4 regions of the Streptomyces sp. NPDC086147 genome follow, and region 3 is predicted to be linked to each of the others. Evidence: riboswitches for the same ligand, from Rfam matches in the RefSeq annotation. Region 3 holds a riboswitch; each other region holds the start of a gene.
What was found. A riboswitch is a leader RNA that binds a small molecule or an ion and turns the genes downstream of it on or off. The one in region 3 is predicted to bind cobalamin.

Region 1 (5,142 bases), on a different contig from region 3:
GTGGGCGAGGCCGTCCGGGGAGGGCGGCGCGCCCTCGTCGCCCCGGTAGGCGGGGACGAGGACCGGGATCCGGTGCCGGTGGTAGAAGGGGACGACGTTGAGCGGGTGCTCGCGGGTGGTGCCGAGGCCGTGCAGGGCGATCACCCAGGTGGTGCGCGGCGCGGGCACGAGCCAGGCGGGCAGGGGGCCGAGTTCGCCCGGGATCTCCACGTCCTCGTGGTCGAGCCCGAGGGCGCTCGTGGGCGTGCCCCGGTGGAGCGCGGGGGTGAGCCGGACGCGGGCGCCGGGCCCGGGGGCACCGAGCTCGACCCGCTCCAGGCGCCGGACGGCGGTGTCGGCGGTGTGCGGGGCCCGGTCGAGGACGGGGCCGAGGACGGCGTGCAGTCCGTGGCCCTCCATGCCGTACGTGCCGGGGCGCAGCGAGGCGAGGCTGCGGGTGAGGGTGATCCGGTCGGGGCCCGCGGCGTGCACGGTCAGTCTCGGATCGCCGGGCAGGGGGCGGACGGACGACGCCCTGAGGGCGAGGTCGCTGGCGTACCGGCCGGCCGCGACCGCGGCCGCGCCGGCACCGAGCAGGGTGGTGACGGCCGCTGCCGTCGCTGTAGCCGGGCGCACACCCCCAGTGTCCGCAGGACGGGACCGGGGTGCCACCGGAAGGTGCGGAGGGGTGCGTTCCGGCGCCCGGGGCGCACCCCGGGAGAGTGACGCGGCTCTCCTCGGCGGTGTCCCCCGGTCGGGTGGTCCGGTCCGGGGAGCGGAACGGGACGGCGGGGGAGGAACCGGGGCGGGCCGCCGAGGCCTTGCGCGGGCCCGGATTACCCGGGGTCGCAGGGTGACCGCATCGTGGACGGCGTCGCTCGCGGACCGCTCCGGAGGGCCGAGCGGAATCTCTTGACACCGGTTGGGGACACCACGCCGCCCGACCCAGTTCATCTTCCGTTCACCCAGGTTGCTTACGTTCGACCAGCCACTGACGTCGAACGATTGCCTGGGTAAATGGAACACATCACGCTGCTGCTCGCCATTGTGGTCGTGACAGCTCTCGTGTTCGATTTCACGAACGGTTTCCACGACACCGCCAACGCGATGGCCACGACCATCTCGACCGGTGCGCTCAAGCCCAAGACGGCGGTGGCCATGTCCGCCGTGCTCAACCTCGTCGGCGCGTTCCTGTCCGTGGAGGTCGCCAAGACGATCTCCGGCGGGATCATCAACGAAGAGGGCATCCGCACAGAGGTGATCTTCGCCGCGCTGGTCGGCGCCATCCTGTGGAACCTGCTGACGTGGCTGCTCGGACTCCCGTCCAGCTCCTCCCACGCGCTCTTCGGCGGCCTCATCGGCGCCGCGGTCATGTCGGCCGGCTGGTCGGCCGTGAACGGCCCCACCATCGTCACCAAGGTCCTCATCCCGGCCGTCGCCGCGCCGCTCGTCGCGGGTCTCGCCGCGATGTTCGCGACCAGGCTGACGTACCGGATCAAGGCGAACCCCGAGGCGAAGGCCACGGCCAAGGGCTACCGGGCCGGCCAGATCGCCTCCGCCGGTCTCGTCTCGCTCGCCCACGGCACCAACGACGCCCAGAAGACGATGGGCATCATCACCCTCGCCCTGGTCACCCAGGGCGTCGTCGCCCCCGGCTCGAACCCGCCCCTCTGGGTCGTCGTCTCCGCCGGTGTCGCCATCGCGCTCGGCACCTACCTCGGCGGCTGGCGCATCATCCGCACCATGGGCAAGGGCCTCACCGACCTCCAGCCGCAGCAGGGCTTCGCCGCCCAGACCAGCGCCGCGACGGTCATCCTGGCCTCCTCGCACCTCGGCTTCTCCCTCTCCACCACCCAGTCCTGCTCGGGTGCCGTGATGGGCGCCGGCCTCGGCCGCAAGGGCGGTGTCGTCCGCTGGTCGACCGCGACCCGGATGTTCGTCGCCTGGGGCCTGACCCTGCCCGCCGCGGGCCTGGTCGGCGCCGGCGCCGAGTTCCTCACCAAGCAGGGCCCCTGGGGCATCGCCGCCGTCGCGGTCCTGCTCGTGACCGGCTCGGCCGTCATCTGGGCGCTCTCCCGCCGCAAGCCGGTCGACCACCACAACGTCACGGCCGACGACCTCGACGCCTCCGACGCCGAGCCCGCGGGCGTGGTGACCACCGCCATCGCGGCCGTCACCCCGCCGCCGCCGGCCGGCTCCGTGGCCGCCGTCACCGACGAGAACCTCAAGGCGACCATCCTCGCCCCGGCCCCCACCGACCCGACCGCTCCCCCGGCCCCGGCCGCGAAGGTCTAAGGAAAGAACCACATGAAGATCGACTGGGCAGCCCTCGGCTCCGTCTTCGGCGTCAGCCTCGTGGCGACCGTCGCCCTGGTGGGCCTCTTCACCCTCGGCATCGTCGGCCTCACCAAGCAGGAGGAGGCCGTGGCCCGGGGAGGCTCCGCCGCCCTGGCCCGCACCGGCGCCTACGCCTGCTTCGGGCTGTGCCTGGCGGCCGTGGCGTACGGCATCTACCTGATCGTCGTCTGACGGTCCCCGCTCCACCGGCCGGGCGGTCCGCACCTTCGGGTGCGGACCGCCCGGCTCTTTTCTGTGGTGCTCCGCACAGTGCGCCGCCGCAGGTCAAGGCTGGGTTGACGCTTGTTCTCGGGGCGTGGTGGACTGCCGAGGCCATTACGGCGGCAGCAGAGGAAGCCCGGTGCGAATCCGGCGCGGTCCCGCCACTGTGACCGGATCCGAGGGTCCGGGAGTCAGGAACTCTCGCCGCCGGTCACGTCGATCCAGGGCGCGGACCCTGAGTGAGGACACAGCGCCATGCCCGGCCGTCCCAGAGCCACCGGTGTCTTCGCGTACGGAGCGGCCGCGGGCCTCGCCGTCGACCTGCTCCTCGGCGACCCCCGCCGGGGCCACCCCGTCGCCGCGTTCGGCCGGGCCGCCGCCGCCGTCGAGCGGCGCCTCCACCACGACCACCGCGGCTGGGGCGCCCTGCACACCGCCGTCTGCGCCGGTTCCACCGCCGCCCTCGGCGCCCTCGCCGCCCGGACCGTGCGGGACCGGCCGGCCGCCGCCGTCGCGCTGACCGCCGCCTCCGTGTGGGCCGTCGTCGGCGGGACGACCCTGGGCCGGGAGGCCCGCGCGATCGGCGGGGCACTGGCCGCCGGGGACCTGGAGGTGGCCCGCGAGCGGCTGCCCCACCTGTGCGGGCGCGACCCGCAGTCCCTGGACGGTCCCGCGATGGCCCGCGCGGTCGTCGAGTCGGTCGCCGAGAACACCTCGGACGCCGTGGTCGGCGCCCTGTTCTGGGGCGCGGTCGCGGGCGTGCCCGGGCTCGTCGGCTTCCGGGCCGTCAACACCCTGGACGCGATGGTCGGCCACAGGTCCCCCCGGTACCGCCGCTTCGGCTGGGCCTCGGCCCGCCTCGACGACCTGGCCGGCTGGCCGGGCGCGCGCCTGACGGCCGCGCTCGCCACCGTCGCCGGCGGGAACCCGCGCGGGGCCGTGCGGGCCTGGCGGGCGGACGCGTCGAAGCACCCGAGCCCCAACGCGGGCCCGGTCGAGGCCTCCTTCGCGGGCGCGTTGGGCGTACGGCTCGGGGGCACCCTCTCGTACGGCGGGCGCGTCGAGCACCGGCCGGTCCTGAACGGGGAGGGGCGGGCCGTCGAGGTGGCGGACATCGAACGGGCGGTGGCGCTCTCGCGCCGGGTGACCGCGCTGACCCTGGCCGCCTGCGCGGGCGGCCGTCTGATCGCCGGCGCGGTGAAGCGCGGGAAGCGGAGGAGCGCATGAGGGGCGGGAGGGGCGGGGGGCTGCTGGTCGCCGGGACCACGTCCGACGCGGGCAAGAGCGTCGTGACGGCCGGGATCTGCCGGTGGCTGGTCCGCAGAGGTCTGAAGGTGGCGCCGTTCAAGGGGCAGAACATGTCCCTCAACTCCTTCGTCACGCGCGAGGGCGCCGAGATAGGCCGGGCCCAGGCCATGCAGGCGCAGGCCGCCCGGGTCGAGCCGACCGCGCTGATGAACCCGGTGCTGCTCAAGCCGGGCAGCGACCGCTCCAGCCAGGTCGTCCTGATGGGCAAGCCGGTGGGCGAGCTGAGCGCCCGGGGGTTCTTCGGGGGGTCCGGGGGGTCGTCCCCCGGGAAGGCACTGCACGGGGGGCGGCAGAAGGAGCTGTTCGAGCCGGTCATGGCGTGCCTGGAGGAGCTGCGGAGCACGTACGACGCGGTGATCTGCGAGGGCGCGGGCAGCCCGGCCGAGATCAACCTGCGGCGCACCGACATCGTGAACATGGGCGTGGCGCGGGCCGCGAAGCTGCCCGTGGTGGTGGTCGGGGACATCGACCGGGGCGGGGTCTTCGCCCAGTTCTTCGGCACGACGGCGCTGCTGTCGCCCGAGGACCAGTCGCTCGTCGCCGGGTACCTGGTGAACAAGTTCCGGGGCGACGTGAGCCTGCTCGAACCCGGGCTCGACATGCTGTACGGCCTGACCGGGCGCCGGACCTTCGGCGTCCTGCCGTACGCGCACGGGCTCGGCATCGACGAGGAGGACGGCCTGCGGGTCTCCCTGCGGGGCACCGTCCGGGAGTCGGTGGTGGCGCCGCCGGTCGGCGCGGACGTGCTGCGGGTCGCCGTCTGCGCCGTCCCCCTGATGTCCAACTTCACGGACGTGGACGCGCTGGCGGCCGAGCCGGGCGTGGTCGTCCGGTTCGTGGACCGGCCCGAGGAACTGGTCGACGCGGACCTGGTGGTCGTACCGGGCACGCGCGGCACCGTGAAGGCGCTCGCCTGGCTGCGGGAGCGCGGCCTGGCGGACGCCCTGGCCCGGCGCGCGGCCGAGGGCCGCCCGGTGCTCGGCGTCTGCGGCGGCTTCCAGGCCCTGGGCGAACGGATCGAGGACGAGGTCGAGTCGAAGGCCGGGGTGGTCGACGGGCTCGGTCTCCTTCCCGTACGGGTGCGGTTCGGGGTCGAGAAGACCCTGGCCCGGCCGGTCGGCGAGGCGCTCGGCGAGCGGGTCGAGGGGTACGAGATCCACCACGGCGTCGCGGACGTACGCGGGGGAGAGCCGTTCCTGGACGGGTGCCGGGTCGGCTCCGTGTGGGGCACCCACTGGCACGGCTCCCTGGAGAGCGACGGCTTCCGGCGGGCGTTCCTGCGGGAGGTCGCGGCGG
Region 2 (5,142 bases), on a different contig from region 3:
GAGAGCGCCCGCGCCTCGGGGGAGTCGAAGGGCAGCTTCAGCTGGAAGAAGACGTCCTGGAGGCCCATGGCGCCCAGGCCGACCGGACGCCAGCGGGAGTTGGAGCGGCCCGCCTGCTCGGTCGGGTAGAAGTTGATGTCGACGACCCGGTCGAGGAAGGTGACGGCCGTGCGGACGGTCGCGTCCAGGCGCTCCCAGTCGATGTCCGAACCGACCACGAACGCGCCGAGGTTGACCGAGCCCAGGTTGCAGACCGCGGTCTCGCCGTCGTCCGTGACCTCCAGGATCTCCGTGCAGAGGTTGGAGGAGTGGACGGTGTGGCCGGGCTCGGCGGTCTGGTTGGCCGTCCGGTTCGAGGCGTCCTTGAAGGTCATCCAGCCGTTGCCGGTCTGGGCCAGGGTCCGCATCATCCGGCCGTACAGGTCGCGGGCCGGCATCGTCTTGCGGGCCAGACCGTCGGCCTCGGCCTTGCGGTAGGCGGCGTCGAACTCCGCGCCCCACAGGTCCACGAGCTCGGGCACGTCCGAGGGGGAGAACAGCGACCACTCGGCGTCGGCGTTCACGCGGCGCATGAACTCGTCCGGGATCCAGTGCGCCAGGTTCAGGTTGTGCGTGCGGCGCTGGTCCTCGCCCGTGTTGTCGCGGAGCTCCAGGAACTCCTCGATGTCCGCGTGCCAGGTCTCCAGGTAGACGGCGGCGGCGCCCTTGCGGCGGCCGCCCTGGTTCACGGCGGCGACGGAGGCGTCGAGGGTCTTCAGGAACGGCACGATGCCGTTGGAGTGCCCGTTGGTGCCGCGGATCAGCGAACCGCGGGCGCGGATGCGGGAGTACGAGAGGCCGATGCCGCCCGCGTGCTTCGAGAGGCGCGCGACCTGGTGGTAGCGGTCGTAGATGGAGTCCAGCTCGTCCTGCGGGGAGTCCAGGAGGTAGCAGGAGGACATCTGCGGGTGGCGGGTGCCGGAGTTGAAGAGCGTGGGGGAGGACGGCAGGTAGTCCAGCCGGCTCATCAGGCCGTACAGCGCGGCCACTTCGTCGAGCGCGCGGACGCCCTCGTCCTCGGCCAGACCGCAGGCGACGCGCAGCATGAAGTGCTGCGGGGTCTCGATCACCTTGCGGGTGATCGGGTGGCGCAGCAGGTAGCGCGAGTAGAGGGTGCGCAGGCCGAAGTAGCCGAAGCGGTCGTCGCCGGCGCGGTCGATCGTGGCGTCGAGGCGGTCGGCGTGTAGCGCGACGAACTCGGCGGTGCGGTCGGCGATCAGGCCCTCGTGGTGCCCGACGGCGACCGAGGAGGAGAAGTTGACCGAGCCCTGGGAGGCCGCCTCGTCCGCGATGGTGATGGTGAGGAGCCGGGCGGCGAGCCGGGAGTACGCCGGGTCCTCGGCGATCAGGCCGGCGGCCGCCTCGGTGGCCAGCTCGCGCAGCTCCGCCTCGTCCGCGGCGGCGCTGCGGCCGCGGAGTGCGGCGGCGGCGACCTTGCCGGGGTCGGTGTCGGGGAGATCGGCGGTGAGGTCGGTCAGGGTCCGCAGCAGTACGGTCCCGGGGCCGTCGCTCTCGACCGCGGAAGCCTCGGCCGAAGCCGGATCGGCGGGCGCGATGGTCACGTGGGGGCTCTCCCTCGCTCGGCTCGGGGCCTCGGCGGGGGAAAGGGCGGACGGGCGGGCGTCCAGGCATGACGCGCCGCGTCCACCGGCCCACTCCGCGAGGCCCGGACGTCTGTGGCACCCGGAACGGAAGGACCGGGCGCGCTGTCGGCAGGTGTCCGGACTCACCCCGGACGAAACCGCACGAAGTACACCGTTGCGGGACAGTTCCGGATTCGCGCCGGATTCCCCTGCGTCGACAGCGAGGACGAGCATACATGTGGGGGGCGCCGCTCGTGGCACCCCCCACATGTTGTGTCGCCCCCTGGGCGTGACGTGGGCTCAGAACTCCAGGGAGTAGGTGCGCAGAGAGTGATCGGGGACCGGCTCCCAGTCCCGGTGCGGGGTGCGGACGAAGCCCATCCGCTCGTAGATCCGGTGCGCGGAGGCCATCTCGGCGCCCGTGGAGAGCACGATCCTGGCGCACCCCGGGAGGGCCCGCGCCCGGTCGACACAGGCCCGTACGAGCGCCTCCCCGACGCCCCGGCCGCGGGCTTCCCGGGCGACCGCGAGCATCCGGAACTCGGCCTCGCCGGCCACCGCGATGTCGGCCCACGGGGTGCCGCCCCGGGCGAAGGTCACCCCGCCGACGATCCGCCCCGCCGCGTCCCCGGTGTCCTCCGCGACGAGGACCTCGCTCTCGCGGGCCCGCCGCTCCGTGTCCCGCAGCACGGCCAGGTAGGAGTCCTCGGCCCCGTACTTCAGCAGTCCGTCGTCCAGATAGGTGCGCCCGGTCAGTTCGCCGAGCACCTCGTACTCCTCGGGCCGTACCGCCCTGATCGTGAAGTCCATGGGGGAAGTGTGCACGCCGGGGAAGCGGCGGGGCCCGGGGCCTCCTGGTGGAGGTCCCGGGCCCTTTCGGTGCTGCCGGTGTCAGTGGGTGGGCGCGGTGGCCTTCTCCATCTCGGTCTTCACGCCGGGGTCGCCGGCGTCGGCCGTGTAGTCCGACGGGGAGGTCTCGTCGACGCCCTCGGGGGCCTTGAGGGCCTTGAGGACGAGGGTGAGGACCACGGTGACCACGACGTTGAGGACGAAGGCGGTGAGGCCGATGTAGCCGATCTCGCCGATGCCGGGGATCTCGGCGGAGGAGCCGCCGAAGTGCGCCTGCTTCGGCGTCGACACGTTGTAGGCCGCGATCGTGCCGTACAGCATGCCGACGGCCCAGCCGGCGAGCAGTGCCCAGCGGTGGAACCAGCGGGTGAAGAGCCCCCCGACCAGGGCGGGGAAGGTCTGGAGGATCCAGATGCCGCCGAGGAGCTGGAAGTTGATGGCGACCGTCTTGTCCATGGTCAGAACGAACACGAGGGCGCCGACCTTGACCAGGAGCGAGACGATCTTGGAGACCTTGGTCTCCTGTGCCGGGGTGGCGTCCGGCTTGATGAAGTCCTTGTAGATGTTCCTGGTGAAGAGGTTGGCGGCGGCGATCGACATGATCGCGGCCGGGACGAGCGCGCCGATGCCGATCGCGGCGAACGCGACGCCCGCGAACCAGTCGGGGAACATCGTCTCGAAGAGCTGCGGGATGGCGAGCTGGCCGTTCTCGACCTTGATGCCGGCGGCGATCGCCATGAAGCCCAGCAGCGCGAGCAGGCCCAGCATCAGCGAGTACAGCGGCAGGATCGTGGTGTTGCGGCGGATGACCTCGCGACTCCGGGACGACAGCGTCGCCGTGATGGAGTGCGGGTACATGAAGAGCGCGAGCGCGGAGCCGAGCGCGAGCGTCGCGTACGTCCACTGGCCGGCCTCGCCGGGCACGAGTCCACCGACCTTGTTGGTGGTGAACTTCTCGCCCGCCTGGGCGAAGATCTCGTCGAAGCCGCCCAGCTTGATCGGGATGTAGATGATCGCCACCGCGATGACGACGTAGATCAGGGTGTCCTTGACGAAGGCGATGAGCGCGGGGGCGCGCAGGCCGGAGGAGTAGGTGTAGGCCGCGAGGACGCCGAAGGCGATGAGCAGCGGCAGGTCCTTGACGAACCAGTGGGTGTTCTCGCCGCCGCCGACGCCCATCACGTCCAGGACGGCCTGGATGCCGACGAGCTGGAGCGCGATGTACGGCATGGTGGCCAGGATGCCGGTGACCGCCACCGCCAGCGACAGGCCCTTGGAGCCGAAGCGGCCCCGGACGAAGTCGGAGGTGGTCACGTACCCGTGCTTGTGCGAGACCGACCACAGGCGCGGCAGGAAGGTGAAGATCAGCGGGTACACCAGGATCGTGTACGGCACCGCGAAGAAGCCGGCCGCGCCCGCCGCGTAGATGGCCGCCGGGACGGCGACGAAGGTGTACGCGGTGTAGAGGTCGCCGCCGAGCAGGAACCAGGTCACCCAGGTGCCGAAGGACCGGCCGCCCAGGCCCCACTCGTCGAGGCTGTCGGTCTCGGCCCTGCGCCAGCGCGAGGCCAGGAAGCCCATGACCGTGACGGCCAGGAAGAAGAAGATGAAGACGGCGAGTGCCACGCCGTTCACGCCGTCCTTCATCGCGCGTCACCTCCCTCGCGGGACCGCTGGTCCCGCTGCCACAGCTTGTAGGCGATCATGGTGAGCAGGGTGGAGACCAGCACCCAGAGCATCTGGTACCAGTAGAAGAAGGGGATGCCCGCGAAGAGGGGTTCGGCCTTCGCGTAGGAGCCCACCCAGAGCATCGCCACGAACGGGGCGACGAGACAGAGCGCGATCACCACCCGCAGGGGGGTGACGGTCGGTTGTTTCCCTTGTGCCGCTTCTGACATCGAGATTTCGTCCCCTCGCTGATCACCTCGGTAATGCTGGGGAAATCTAGGGGACGCGTCCGTTCCATGGAACCCCCGTCCGCATAACGGATCTGTTTTGTCGGAAGAGGCCCTCTTCGATCACCGGCGGTGCCGTGCGGAGGGAATACGACATTCCCGGAAACGCGAAACGGCCGCACCCGTCGGGGGGTGCGACCGTCCTGCGAGAGGGGGTGCCGTCTGCTCAGCCGTTGGGGCGCTTGAGGCGGGCCACGAACTTGTACCGGTCGCCCCGGTAGACGGACCGCACCCACTCCACCGGCTCGCCCTGCGCGTCCAGCGAGTGGCGGGAGAGCATCAGCATCGGCAGGCCCACGTCCGTGCCGAGCAGCCCGGCCTCGCGCGGGGTGGCGAGGGAGGTCTCGATGGTCTCCTCGGCCTCGGCGAGGTGCACGTCGTAGACCTCGGCGAGCGCGGTGTAGAGCGAGGTGTACTTCACGAGCGAGCGGCGCAGGGCCGGGAAGCGCTTCGCGGACAGATGGGTGGTCTCGATCGCCATCGGCTCCCCGCTGGCGAGCCGCAGTCGCTCGATGCGGAGCACCCGGCCACCGGCCGAGATGTCGAGCAGCCCGGCGAGGGTGTCGTCGGCGGTGACGTAGCCGATGTCGAGGAGCTGCGAGGTGGGCTCCAGGCCCTGGGCGCGCATGTCCTCGGTGTACGAGGTGAGTTGCAGCGCCTGGGAGACCTTGGGCTTGGCCACGAAGGTGCCCTTGCCCTGGATGCGCTCCAGGCGC
Region 3 (5,142 bases):
CGATCCTCCTGGCGGGAACCGCGGGATTCCTGTCCCCGCCCCCGAGCCAGCCCGTCCGCCCGGCCGTCCCGGCACAGCGCACCAAGGAAACCGAGTGATCACCTTCGACCAGGTCACGGTCCGGTACGAGGACATGGCCGAACCCGTCCTGCGGGACGTCGACCTGACCGTGGAGGAGGGCGAACTCTGCCTCGTCGTCGGCCACACCGGCGTCGGCAAGTCGACCCTCCTCGGCGCGGTCAACGGCCTCGTCCCGCACTTCACCGGCGGCACCCTGTACGGCCGGGTGACGGTCGACGGCCGGGACACCGCCGAGCACCCGCCCCGCGAACTCGCCGACGTCGTGGGCGTCGTCGGGCAGGACCCCCTCGACGGCTTCGTCACCGACACCGTCGAGGAGGAACTCGCCTACACCATGGAACAGCTGGCGGTCCCCCGGCGACCATGCGCAAGCGAGTGGAGGAGACCCTCGACCTGCTCGGCCTGGCCGACCTGCGCCACCGCGCCCTGCACGAGCTCTCCGGCGGGCAGCAGCAGCGCGTCGCCATCGGCTCCGTCCTCACCGCCCACCCCCGGATCCCCGTCCTCGACGAGCCGACCTCCGCGCTCGACCCGACCGCCGCCGAGGAGGTGCTCGCCGCCGTCACCCGGCTCGTCCACGACCTCGGCGTCACCGTGCTCCTCGCCGAACACCGCCTGGAGCGGGTGGTGCAGTACGCCGACCGGGTCCTCCACCTGCCCGGCGACGGACGGGTGGTCTCCGGGCCGCCCGCCGAGGTCTTCCGCACGACGTCCATCGCCCCACCCGTCGTCGAACTCGGCCGCGCCGCCGGCTGGTCCCCGCTCCCGCTCTCCATCCGCGACGCCCGGCGGGCCGCGGCCCCCCTGCACACCCGGCTGAGCGGCGTCACCCCTCCGCCCGCGCGGCCCGCCCCCGACACCGACCGCCCCACCCTCCTCACCGCCCGCGGCGTCACCGTGACGTACCAGGGCGTGCCGGCGGTCCGCGAGGTCGACCTCGACCTGCGCGGCGGCGAGATCACGGCCCTGATGGGCCGCAACGGCTCCGGGAAGTCCTCCCTGCTCTGGGCCCTCCAGGGCTCCGGGCCCCGCAAGGCCGGCTCCGTCTCCGTCGGGGGACCGGACGGGCCGGGGAAGCGGGACCCCCGGAAGCTCCCGGCGGCCGAGGCCCGGCGGCTCGTCGGCCTGGTGCCGCAGACCCCCACGGACCTGCTCTACCTGGAGAGCGTCAAGCAGGAACTCGACCAGGCCGACGCCGAGTCCGGGGTCGCGGCCGACGGCGTCCCGGCCCGCGCCCTCCTGGACCGCCTTGCGCCCGGCATCCCCGACACCACCCATCCGCGCGACCTGTCCGAGGGACAGAAGCTGGCCCTCGTCCTGGCGATCCAACTCGCCGCCGCGCCACGGGTGCTGCTCCTCGACGAGCCCACGCGCGGTCTCGACTACCGGGCCAAGGGCGAGCTGATCGGCATCGTGGACGCCCTCGCCGCCGAGGGCCGCTCCGTCGTCGTCTCCACCCACGACGTGGAGTTCGTCGCCCGCGCGGCCGACCGGGTCGTCGTCATGGCGGAGGGCGACGTCGTCGCCGACGGCCCCACCACCGAGGTCATCGTCGCCTCGCCGGTCTTCGCCCCCCAGACCGCGAAGATCCTGGCGCCCCTGCCCTTCCTCACGGTGGACCAGCTGACGGCCGTACTCGACGCCGACGCCGACGCCGACATCGACGGAACGGGCCCGGCCTCATGAGCACGTCCACCGCCGCCATCCGCATCCGCGCCCGGGCCGGAGTCGTCATCGCCATGGCGGCCTTCCTCGGCGTCGTCGCGTTCTTCTGGCCGTTCCTCGTCGCACCCGGGAAGTTCGACTCGAACTACGCCCCGCCGCTGATCTTCGGCGTGCTCCTGGTGATCGTGCTCTGCGTGGTGATCTCCGAGATCGCCGAAGGCGGCATCGACTCCAAGGCGCTGGCCATGCTGGGGGTCCTCTCCGCGGTCAACGCCGCCATCCGTCCCCTCGGCGCGGGCACGGCCGGCATCGAGACGGTGTTCTTCATCCTCGTGCTCGCGGGCCGGGTCTACGGCCCCGGCTTCGGCTTCACCCTGGGCTGCACGTCCCTGTTCGCCTCGGCGCTCATCACCGGCGGCGTCGGCCCCTGGATGCCGTACCAGATGTTCGGCTGCGCCTTCGTCGGCATGCTCGCCGGGTTCCTCCCGAAGGCCACGGGGCGCCGCGAGGTCGCCCTGCTCGCGGTGTACGGCTCGCTCTCCGGCTACCTCTTCGGCTTCCTCCTCAACCTCTCCTTCTGGCCGTTCTCGCTCGATCCGAACAGCTCCATCGCCTACCTCCCCGGGCTCCCGTTCACCGAGCAGTTCCAGCGGTACCTGGCCTTCGACCTGGCCACCTCCCTCGGCTGGGACACGGGCCGCGCCGTCACCAACTTCGTCTGCGTCGTCCTCGCGGGACCGGCCGTCCTCACCGTCTTCCGCCGCGCCGCCCGCAAGGCCCGCTTCCAGGCCCCGGTCCGCTTCTCCTCCCGGCCCCTCCGGAAGGAGGAGGACGCACCGGAGCCGCGGGCCGAACGGGCGTAGGCCTCACGCGTCGGCGGTGCCGGCGGTCCCGGAGAGCCGCCGCCCGGTCAGGACAGGCCGGGCAGCGGTACGTCGAGGACGGGGACGGGGCGCGGGGTGCCGTCGGCGTCGATGGCGACGAAGGTCAGGAAGGCGGTGGCCACCTCGGTGGCGGGGCCGGTGCTGTTCCAGCGCTCGGAGGTCACCCGGACCCCGACGGTCATCGACGTCCGCCCGGCCCGTTCGAGGCCCGCCTCGACGCTGAGCAGGTCTCCGGCCCGCACGGGGGCGAGGAAGGTCATCCGGTCGACGGAGACGGTGACGGCCGGGCCGTCGGCGTGCCGCCCGGCGGCGGCCGCCGCGGCGTCGTCGATGAGCTTCATCATCACGCCGCCGTGGATGGTGCCGTAGAGATTGGTGTCGTGCTCGCTCATGATGTGGGCGAGGACGACCCGGGAGTCGTCCGGCGTCTTGGTGGGACGGGCGGCGGGAACGGGGCTGGTGACGGTGGGATCGGCCACGTCAACTCTCCTTCGCGAGTCGCGGCGGGTGCTGTTCCGCGCGCACGGGGTGTGGGCGCGCGGGCAGCGGGCAGGTCTTCGGACTCGCGGGCACGCCCACCGGACTCGTCCGGAGGACTCCTACTGGCCGTCGCTTCCCAGGCCCTCTCCGGGCCCAGTGCGTATGACGGCGGTCGTTCCCGCTCACCGCTGCGGGGCAGTCCCGGATTCCCACCGGGTTCCCTCTTACGACGCCTCCCGCCTGGCGGACGGGGGCGAACCAGCTGCGCGACCAGCCTACGCGGCACCCCGACGGGGCCGTCCTGCGCGTCGCCGCCGGCCGGGCGGGGAGTACGTCTCCCCGGCCCGACGCCCCTGATCCGGGACGGGGCCCGCGCCGAGGAGCCTCGGTGGAAGGCTCCGACTGGCTTGAACCGAACCCCGTACGCGGCGGCGGGCCTGTACGTTGCCGGGGAGAAGAGGCGGGGCGACGTGAGGGGCGGGTGGGGACTTTGCTGACCGAGGCTTTGACCGCGTTGGCCGCGGCGGGCGGCGGGGCGGTGGTCCAGGCCGCCGGCACCGACGCCTGGCACGCGGTGCGGCAGCGGGTCGCCGAACTGTTCGGCCGCGGTGACGCGGAGCGGGGGCGGGCCGAACTGGAAAGGCTGGACCGGACGGCCCGGGCGCTTGAGCCGGGCGCCGCCACGGACCCGGACCGGGAGCTGTCGCGCCAGGAAGGGGTGTGGCAGGAACGGTTCGAGAACCTGCTCGAATCCCTCGACGCGGGGGACCGGGAGCGGGCAGCCCGGGACCTGCGCGCCCTGTCGGCCCTCGTCGCCGACCCGGAGGCCGACACGGCCCTGGCGACCGGGAACGCACTGGCGCGGGACGGCGGCAGCGCCGTGACCGGGGTGAGGCGGTCGGGCGACGGGCGCGCCGCACGCGCCGTGAACACCGGGGACGCGGAGGCCGCCGGCGCGGGGTCCAGCGCGATCAGCGGCATCGTGACCGAGTAGACGGCCGGGACCTCGGTATGGCCAGGTGGCGATGGGGCAGAGGACGCGATCCCGGCACGCACACCCCGGCCGGGGGCGCGGAGGACGGCGTCACCCCCGCACAGCGGGTGACGGGCAGCGGGAACGCGAGCGCGACGCACGGCGGCATCGCCGTCACGGGCATCTACCACGCCCATTCCGGCGTGGTGCTCCCCCCGGAGGCGGTGCGGCCCGTGTCCGAGGTCAAGGCCCGTCCCGGACTGGACAACCTGCCGTACCGCACCACCCGCTTCGTGGGGCGCACCGCCGAACTCGAACGCCTCGACGCCGCCATGAAGAGGAACGGCGGCGTGGGGCTCCAGGCCGTGCACGGACTCGGCGGGGTCGGCAAGAGCACGCTGGTCGCGCACTGGGCGGCCACCCGGGCCCGCAAGCACCGTCTCGCGCCCGTCCGGTGGATGTCCGCCGACAGCGCGGCGGGCGTGGAACGGGGCCTGGCCGCCCTCGCCACCGCCCTGCAGCCCGCCGTCTCCAAGGCGCTGACGGTGGAAGCCCTGGCCGAGAACGGGATGCAGTGGCTGGCCACGCACAGCGGCTGGCTGCTCGTCCTGGACAACGTCAACCACGTCGCGGACATCGCCCCGCTCCTGGCCCGCCTGCCCCACGGGCGTTTTCTCGTCACCAGCAGGCTCGCCACGGTGTGGCACGACGCCGGCGAGGTCATCCGGCTCGACGTCCTGCGACCGGACGAATCGCTGGCCCTGCTCACCCGCATCGCGACCGTCGGCGGCGGCCGGGACCTGTCCGGAGCGGCCGAACTCTGCGCGGACCTGGGCCATCTCCCCCTGGCCGTCGAACAGGCCGCCGCCTATCTCGCCCAGAACCCCCTGCTGACCCCGGCCGCCTACCTGGGCCTGCTCCGGCAGAACCCCGGCCCGCTGTACCAGCGGGGCGGCGAGGGCTTCACCGTCCACGAACGCACCATCGCCCGCATCTGGCGCGTCACGCTGGACGACATCCGCGAACGGCGACCGCAGGCCGCCGACATGCTGCGCACCC
Region 4 (5,142 bases), on a different contig from region 3:
GGCGGTGGTGCGGGTCGCGGCCGACTCGTCCAGGCCCAGGGCCTCGCGCAGACCGGGCAGCGCCTGCGTGCCGCCCCAGATCTGGCGGGCGCGCAGGATGGAGAGGACCAGGTTGACCCGGGCCTCGCCGGCCGGGGCGCCGCCGAGGACGTGCAGGCCGTCGCGGATCTGGGCGTCCTTGACCTCGCACAGCCAGCCGTCGACGTGCAGCAGGAAGTCGTCGAAGCCGTCGTCCTCCGGGCGCTCCTCCAGACCGAGGTCGTGGTCGAGCTTGGCGGCCTGGATCAGGGTCCAGATCTGGGCGCGGATCGCGGGCAGCTTCGCCGGGTCCATGGAGGAGATCTGCGCGTACTCGTCGAGCAGCTGCTCCAGGCGCGCGATGTCGCCGTACGAGTCGGCGCGGGCCATCGGCGGCACCAGGTGGTCGACCAGGGTGGCGTGCACGCGCCGCTTGGCCTGGGTGCCCTCGCCCGGGTCGTTGACCAGGAACGGGTAGACCAGCGGCAGGTCGCCGAGGGCCGCGTCCGGGCCGCAGGCGGCGGACAGGCCGGCGTTCTTGCCGGGCAGCCACTCCAGGTTGCCGTGCTTGCCCAGGTGGACCATGGCGTCGGCGCCGAAGCCGCCGTCCTCGGCGCGGGCCGCGATCCAGCGGTAGGCGGCCAGGTAGTGGTGGGACGGCGGGAGGTCGGGGTCGTGGTAGATCGCGATCGGGTTCTCGCCGAAGCCGCGCGGCGGCTGGATGAGGACGAGGAGGTTCCCGCGCCGCAGGGCGGCGAGCACGATGTCGCCCTCCGGGTTCCGCGACCGGTCGAGGAACATCTCGCCGGGCGCCGGGCCCCAGTGCTCCTCGACGTGGGTGCGCAGCTCCTCGGGGAGGGTCGCGTACCAGCGCTTGTAGTCGGCGGCCGGGATGCGGACCGGGTTCCTGGCCAACTGCTCCTCGGTCAGCCAGTCCTGGTCGTGGCCGCCGGCCTCGATGAGGGCGTAGATCAGCTCGTCGCCGTCGCCCGAGACCAGGCCGGGGAGGTCCTCGGCGGGCCCGAAGTCGTAGCCCTCCTCGATCAGCCGGCGAAGGAGGGAGACGGCGGAGGCGGGGGTGTCCAGGCCGACGGCGTTGCCGATGCGGGAGTGCTTGGTGGGGTACGCGGAGAGGACGAGCGCGAGCCTCTTCTCGGCGTTCGGGATGTGCCGGAGGCGGGCGTGCCGCACGGCGATCCCGGCGACGCGGGCCGCGCGCTCGGCGTCCGCCACGTACGCGGGCAGGCCGTCCTCGTCGATCTCCTTGAAGGAGAACGGGACGGTGATCAGGCGCCCGTCGAACTCGGGGACGGCGACCTGGCTGGCGGAGTCCAGCGGGGAGAGGCCCTCGTCGTTCTCCTCCCACGCGGACCGCGAGCCGGTCAGGCAGAGGGCCTGGAGGATCGGCACGTCGAGCGAGGCGAGCGCGCCCGCGTCCCAGGCCTCCTCGTCGCCGCCGGCCTGCGCCTCGGCGGGCTTGGTGCCGCCCGCCGCGAGGACGGTGGTGACGATCGCGTCGGCGGTGCGGAGGGTGTCGAGCAGCTCCGGCTCGGGGGCGCGCAGGGAGGCCACGTACAGCGGGAGGGCCCGCGCGCCGGCGTCCTCTATCGCGTCGCACAGGGCGCCGACGAAGGCGGTGTTGCCGCTCATGTGGTGGGCGCGGTAGTAGAGCACGGCGATCGTCGGGCCCTCGGTGGCCTTCGGGGTGCGCTCCAGCGGGCCCCAGGTGGGGGCGGCGGCCGGGGCCTCGAAGCCGTGGCCGGTGAGCAGGACGGTGTCGGAGAGGAAGCGGGCGAGCTGCTCCAGGTTGGCGGGGCCGCCGTGCGCCAGGTAGGCGTGCGCCTCGGTGGCGACGCCGACGGGCACGGTGGACGCCTCCATGAGCTGCGCGTCGGGCGCCTGCTCACCGCTGAGCACGACGACAGGCTTCCCGGCGGCGCGAATCGCGTCGAGCCCGTCCTGCCAGGAGCGGAGCCCGCCGAGGAGCCGGACGACGACGAGTTCGGCGCCGTCGAGCAGCCCGTCGAGGTCGGCGAGCGGGAGCCGGGACGGGTTGGCGAACCGGTACTCCACCGGTCCGCCGGCCGCGCGGGCGCTGAGCAGGTCGGTGTCGGAGTGCGACAGCAGCAGAAGCATGGCGAGCGCAGGCCTTCCTCGGGGTTGTCCGCGCCCCGGGTGGTCGTGTGGACGGCAGGAGTTCCTGACTCACCGGCCCGAGAACACCGGGCCGGCTCACAGTGGCGGGACCGCGCCGGAATCTCACCGGGCTTCCTCCCCGGGGTCCTGGGACCCCATGCCGCTTGCATCCTAGATCGTGAGCTCCGGACGCCGGAGGGAGCGGGAGGGTCAGGCGGATCACACCGGGTCCTGGGGCGGACAGCGGACCGGTGCCTCCGCGCCGGGGGCCGGGGTGGCCGGGAGCCGGGGCGCGCAGGAGCGCGGGCCGAAGACTGCCGGGCACCGGCAGTGCGCGGCGCCGGGCGGGCCGGTCATGCTGACGCCACCCGGCGCGAGCCGGTGCGAGGAAAGGGGGTGGACGGTGCTGTTCTCCGTACCGGTGCACACGTGGTGGCTGATCGCGACGGCGGCGACCCTGGTGCTCATGATCACGATGGAGAGGTTCTCCGCCACCGGGATCGACGAGGCGCCGGAGGAGTTGCGGGACAGGGCGGAGGGCATGCGGAAGACCGCCGTGCGGGTCGTCTTCGCGGGGTTCCCCGCCCTCTTCTCCGTGGTCGCCCTGCTGGAGCTGCTGAACCGGGAGCGGGAGGGGATCTACCTGTTCCTGTACAGCGTCATGGCCGTGTCCATGCCGGTCGCCCTGCTCCCGTTCCGGCGCCGGATGTACCGGCACCACTTCGCCCAACTGCTGAGCGGCGAGGAGATCACCATGGACCGCGTCGCGTCCGTCTGGCTCTGCACCACCCTCCTCGTCCCCGTCCTGGCGGCGAGCGCGTTGCTCGCGACCGCGGGCGGAACGTCCTAGGGCACGTCCGGCGGGACCGGAGCGCGCCCGCCGAAGCACCGGGGGCCGGGTCGGCCGCGCCCGCCCGAGCCCCCCGAGTCAGGCCCGTCACACCCCGCCGACCGCCGGTTTTCCCGTGGGTATGCTCGCCGCCATGCCGCCCGTCCCGACCCCGAAGCCCGCCCCCGGCGCACCCCGTGTGCGGGAGCGCGGCGACGCCTGCCCCGGGGCGCTGCGGCTGCACTCCGCCGACGACGGGCACCTGGCCCGACTGCGGCTGCCCGCAGGGAGGTTGACGGCGCATCAGGTCGAGGTCCTGGCGGACGCCGCCGAGTCCCTGGGGGACGGGCGGATCAGCGTCACCTCGCGCGGGAACGCCGAGCTGCGCGGCCTCGCGGACGGCTGCGGGGCGGAGCTCGCGGCGCTCCTGGCGGAGGCGGGCCTGCTGCCCTCGGCCACCCACGAGCGCGTCCGCAACATCGTGGTCTCCCCGGCCGCGGGCCTCGACGGACTCGGCGCCGCCGACGTGCAGTTGTGGGCCCGCGAGCTGGACGAACGGCTCTGCGCCGCGCCCTGGGCCGCCGCGCTCTCCGGGCGCTTCCTCTTCGTCCTGGACGACGGCCGCGGCGACGTCACCGGCCTCGGCGGGGATGTGACCTTGGTCGCAGTGGACCCCCGCACCGCGCTCCTGCACCTGGGCGGCCGGGCCGTGCGCGTCGCCGCCGACGACGCGCCCCGCGCCGCCCTCGCCGCCGCCCGTGTCTTCCTCTCCGCCGCCCGCGCGGCCGGCACCGGCGCCTGGCGCGTACGGGAACTGCCGGAGGGGCACGGGGCCGACGTACGGGACGTACGGGAGGCGCTCGTGGTGGAAGAGGTACCGGAGCCGGTCCTGCCGCAGGGGCCGCCCCCCGCCCCCGGCCCCCTCGGCCCCGCCGCCCTCCACGTGCTCGCCCCCCTCGGCCGTCTCACCGCCGCCCAGCTGCGGGCCCTGCTGCCCGCCGACGAGGTGCGGCTCACGCCCTGGCGCGGAGCCGTCGTCGTCGGCGCCGGGCCCGACCGGACGCCCGCGCTCGACGCGGCCGGACTGATCACCCGGCCCGACTCCCCCTGGGCCGGCGTCAGCGCCTGCACCGGGCGGCCCGGCTGCGCCAGGTCCCTCGCGGACGTCCGGGCGGACGCGGCCCCCGGCCGTCCCGGCCTGCCCGTCCACTACTCCGGGTGCGAGCGCCGCTGCGGCCACCCGCACGGCGACTGGGTCGACGTCCTCGCCGCCCCCGGCGGCGGCTACCTGGTCGACGGCGCCCCCGTCCCCCGTACCGATCTGGCCCCCGCGGTCACCACGGCCCGTACCGCGCCCCGCACAACGAAATGAGCGAGAACAGGATGTTCGACTACGAGAAGGACGGCACGGAGATCTACCGCCGCTCCTTTGCCACGATCCGCGCCGAGGCGGACCTCACGGGCCTGCCCGCCGACGTCGCCCAGGTGGCGGTCCGGATGATCCACGCCTGCGGCATGACGGACCTCGTCCAGGACATCGCGTACTCGCCGGGCGTCGTCGCGAGCGCCCGCGCCGCGCTGCGGGCCGGCGCGCCGATCCTCTGCGACGCGCGGATGGTCGCCAGCGGCGTCACCCGCAAGCGGCTGCCCGCCGACAACGAGGTGGTCTGCACGCTCTCCGACCCGGCCGTCCCGGCCCTGGCCGCCGAGCTCGGCACCACCCGCTCCGCCGCCGCCCTCGAACTGTGGCGGGACCGCCTCGAAGGCTCCGTCGTCGCCATCGGCAACGCCCCCACCGCCCTCTTCCACCTCCTGGAGATGGTCGCGAAGGGCGCGGGGCGGCCCGCCGCCGTCCTCGGCATACCGGTCGGCTTCATCGGCGCCGCCGAGTCCAAGGACGCCCTCGCCGAGAACACCCTCGGCCTCGACCACCTCGTCGTCCGGGGCCGGCGCGGCGGCAGCGCCATGACGGCCGCCGCGATCAACGCCCTCGCGCACGAAGCGGAGATCCAGCAGTGACCGGGAACACCATCGGCAGGCTGTACGGCGTGGGGCTCGGCCCCGGCGACCCGGACCTCCTCACCCTCGCCGCCGTGAAGGCCATCGCCGAGGCCGACGTGATCGCCTACCACTCGGCCCGCCACGGACGCTCCATCGCC

Region 1: linked by a shared signal. The riboswitch ahead of AB0398_RS20055 (cobalamin biosynthesis protein) and the one ahead of AB0398_RS13105 (acyl-CoA thioesterase) in region 3 are both predicted to bind cobalamin.
Region 2: linked by a shared signal. The riboswitch ahead of AB0398_RS02695 (ribonucleoside-diphosphate reductase subunit alpha) and the one ahead of AB0398_RS13105 (acyl-CoA thioesterase) in region 3 are both predicted to bind cobalamin.
Region 4: linked by a shared signal. The riboswitch ahead of cobN (cobaltochelatase subunit CobN) and the one ahead of AB0398_RS13105 (acyl-CoA thioesterase) in region 3 are both predicted to bind cobalamin.

Annotation. Positions count from the first base shown of each region.
Region 1 covers NZ_JBFBJO010000008.1:266,206-271,347, reverse strand. The annotation lists gene AB0398_RS20070 (hypothetical protein) at 1-615, opposite strand, end outside; gene AB0398_RS20065 (inorganic phosphate transporter) at 997-2,274, shown strand; gene AB0398_RS20060 (hypothetical protein) at 2,287-2,508, shown strand; cobalamin riboswitch at 2,620-2,762, shown strand; gene AB0398_RS20055 (cobalamin biosynthesis protein) at 2,794-3,765, shown strand; gene AB0398_RS20050 (cobyric acid synthase) at 3,762-5,142, shown strand, end outside.
Region 2 covers NZ_JBFBJO010000001.1:558,920-564,061, forward strand. The annotation lists gene AB0398_RS02695 (ribonucleoside-diphosphate reductase subunit alpha) at 1-1,601, opposite strand, end outside; cobalamin riboswitch at 1,733-1,873, opposite strand; gene AB0398_RS02700 (GNAT family N-acetyltransferase) at 1,923-2,432, opposite strand; gene mctP (monocarboxylate uptake permease MctP) at 2,514-4,118, opposite strand; gene AB0398_RS02710 (DUF3311 domain-containing protein) at 4,115-4,369, opposite strand; gene AB0398_RS02715 (GntR family transcriptional regulator) at 4,593-5,142, opposite strand, start outside.
Region 3 covers NZ_JBFBJO010000004.1:542,133-547,274, forward strand. The annotation lists partial or broken gene AB0398_RS13090 (energy-coupling factor transporter transmembrane component T) at 1-98, shown strand, start outside; partial or broken gene AB0398_RS13095 (ATP-binding cassette domain-containing protein) at 95-1,767, shown strand; gene AB0398_RS13100 (ECF transporter S component) at 1,764-2,609, shown strand; gene AB0398_RS13105 (acyl-CoA thioesterase) at 2,657-3,109, opposite strand; cobalamin riboswitch at 3,182-3,337, opposite strand; gene AB0398_RS13110 (hypothetical protein) at 3,616-4,104, shown strand; gene AB0398_RS13115 (tetratricopeptide repeat protein) at 4,122-5,142, shown strand, end outside.
Region 4 covers NZ_JBFBJO010000003.1:363,444-368,585, reverse strand. The annotation lists gene cobN (cobaltochelatase subunit CobN) at 1-2,154, opposite strand, end outside; cobalamin riboswitch at 2,194-2,320, opposite strand; gene AB0398_RS09740 (hypothetical protein) at 2,374-2,622, opposite strand; gene AB0398_RS09735 (hypothetical protein) at 2,621-3,004, shown strand; gene AB0398_RS09730 (cobalamin biosynthesis protein CobG) at 3,138-4,355, shown strand; gene AB0398_RS09725 (precorrin-8X methylmutase) at 4,352-5,002, shown strand; gene AB0398_RS09720 (precorrin-2 C(20)-methyltransferase) at 4,999-5,142, shown strand, end outside.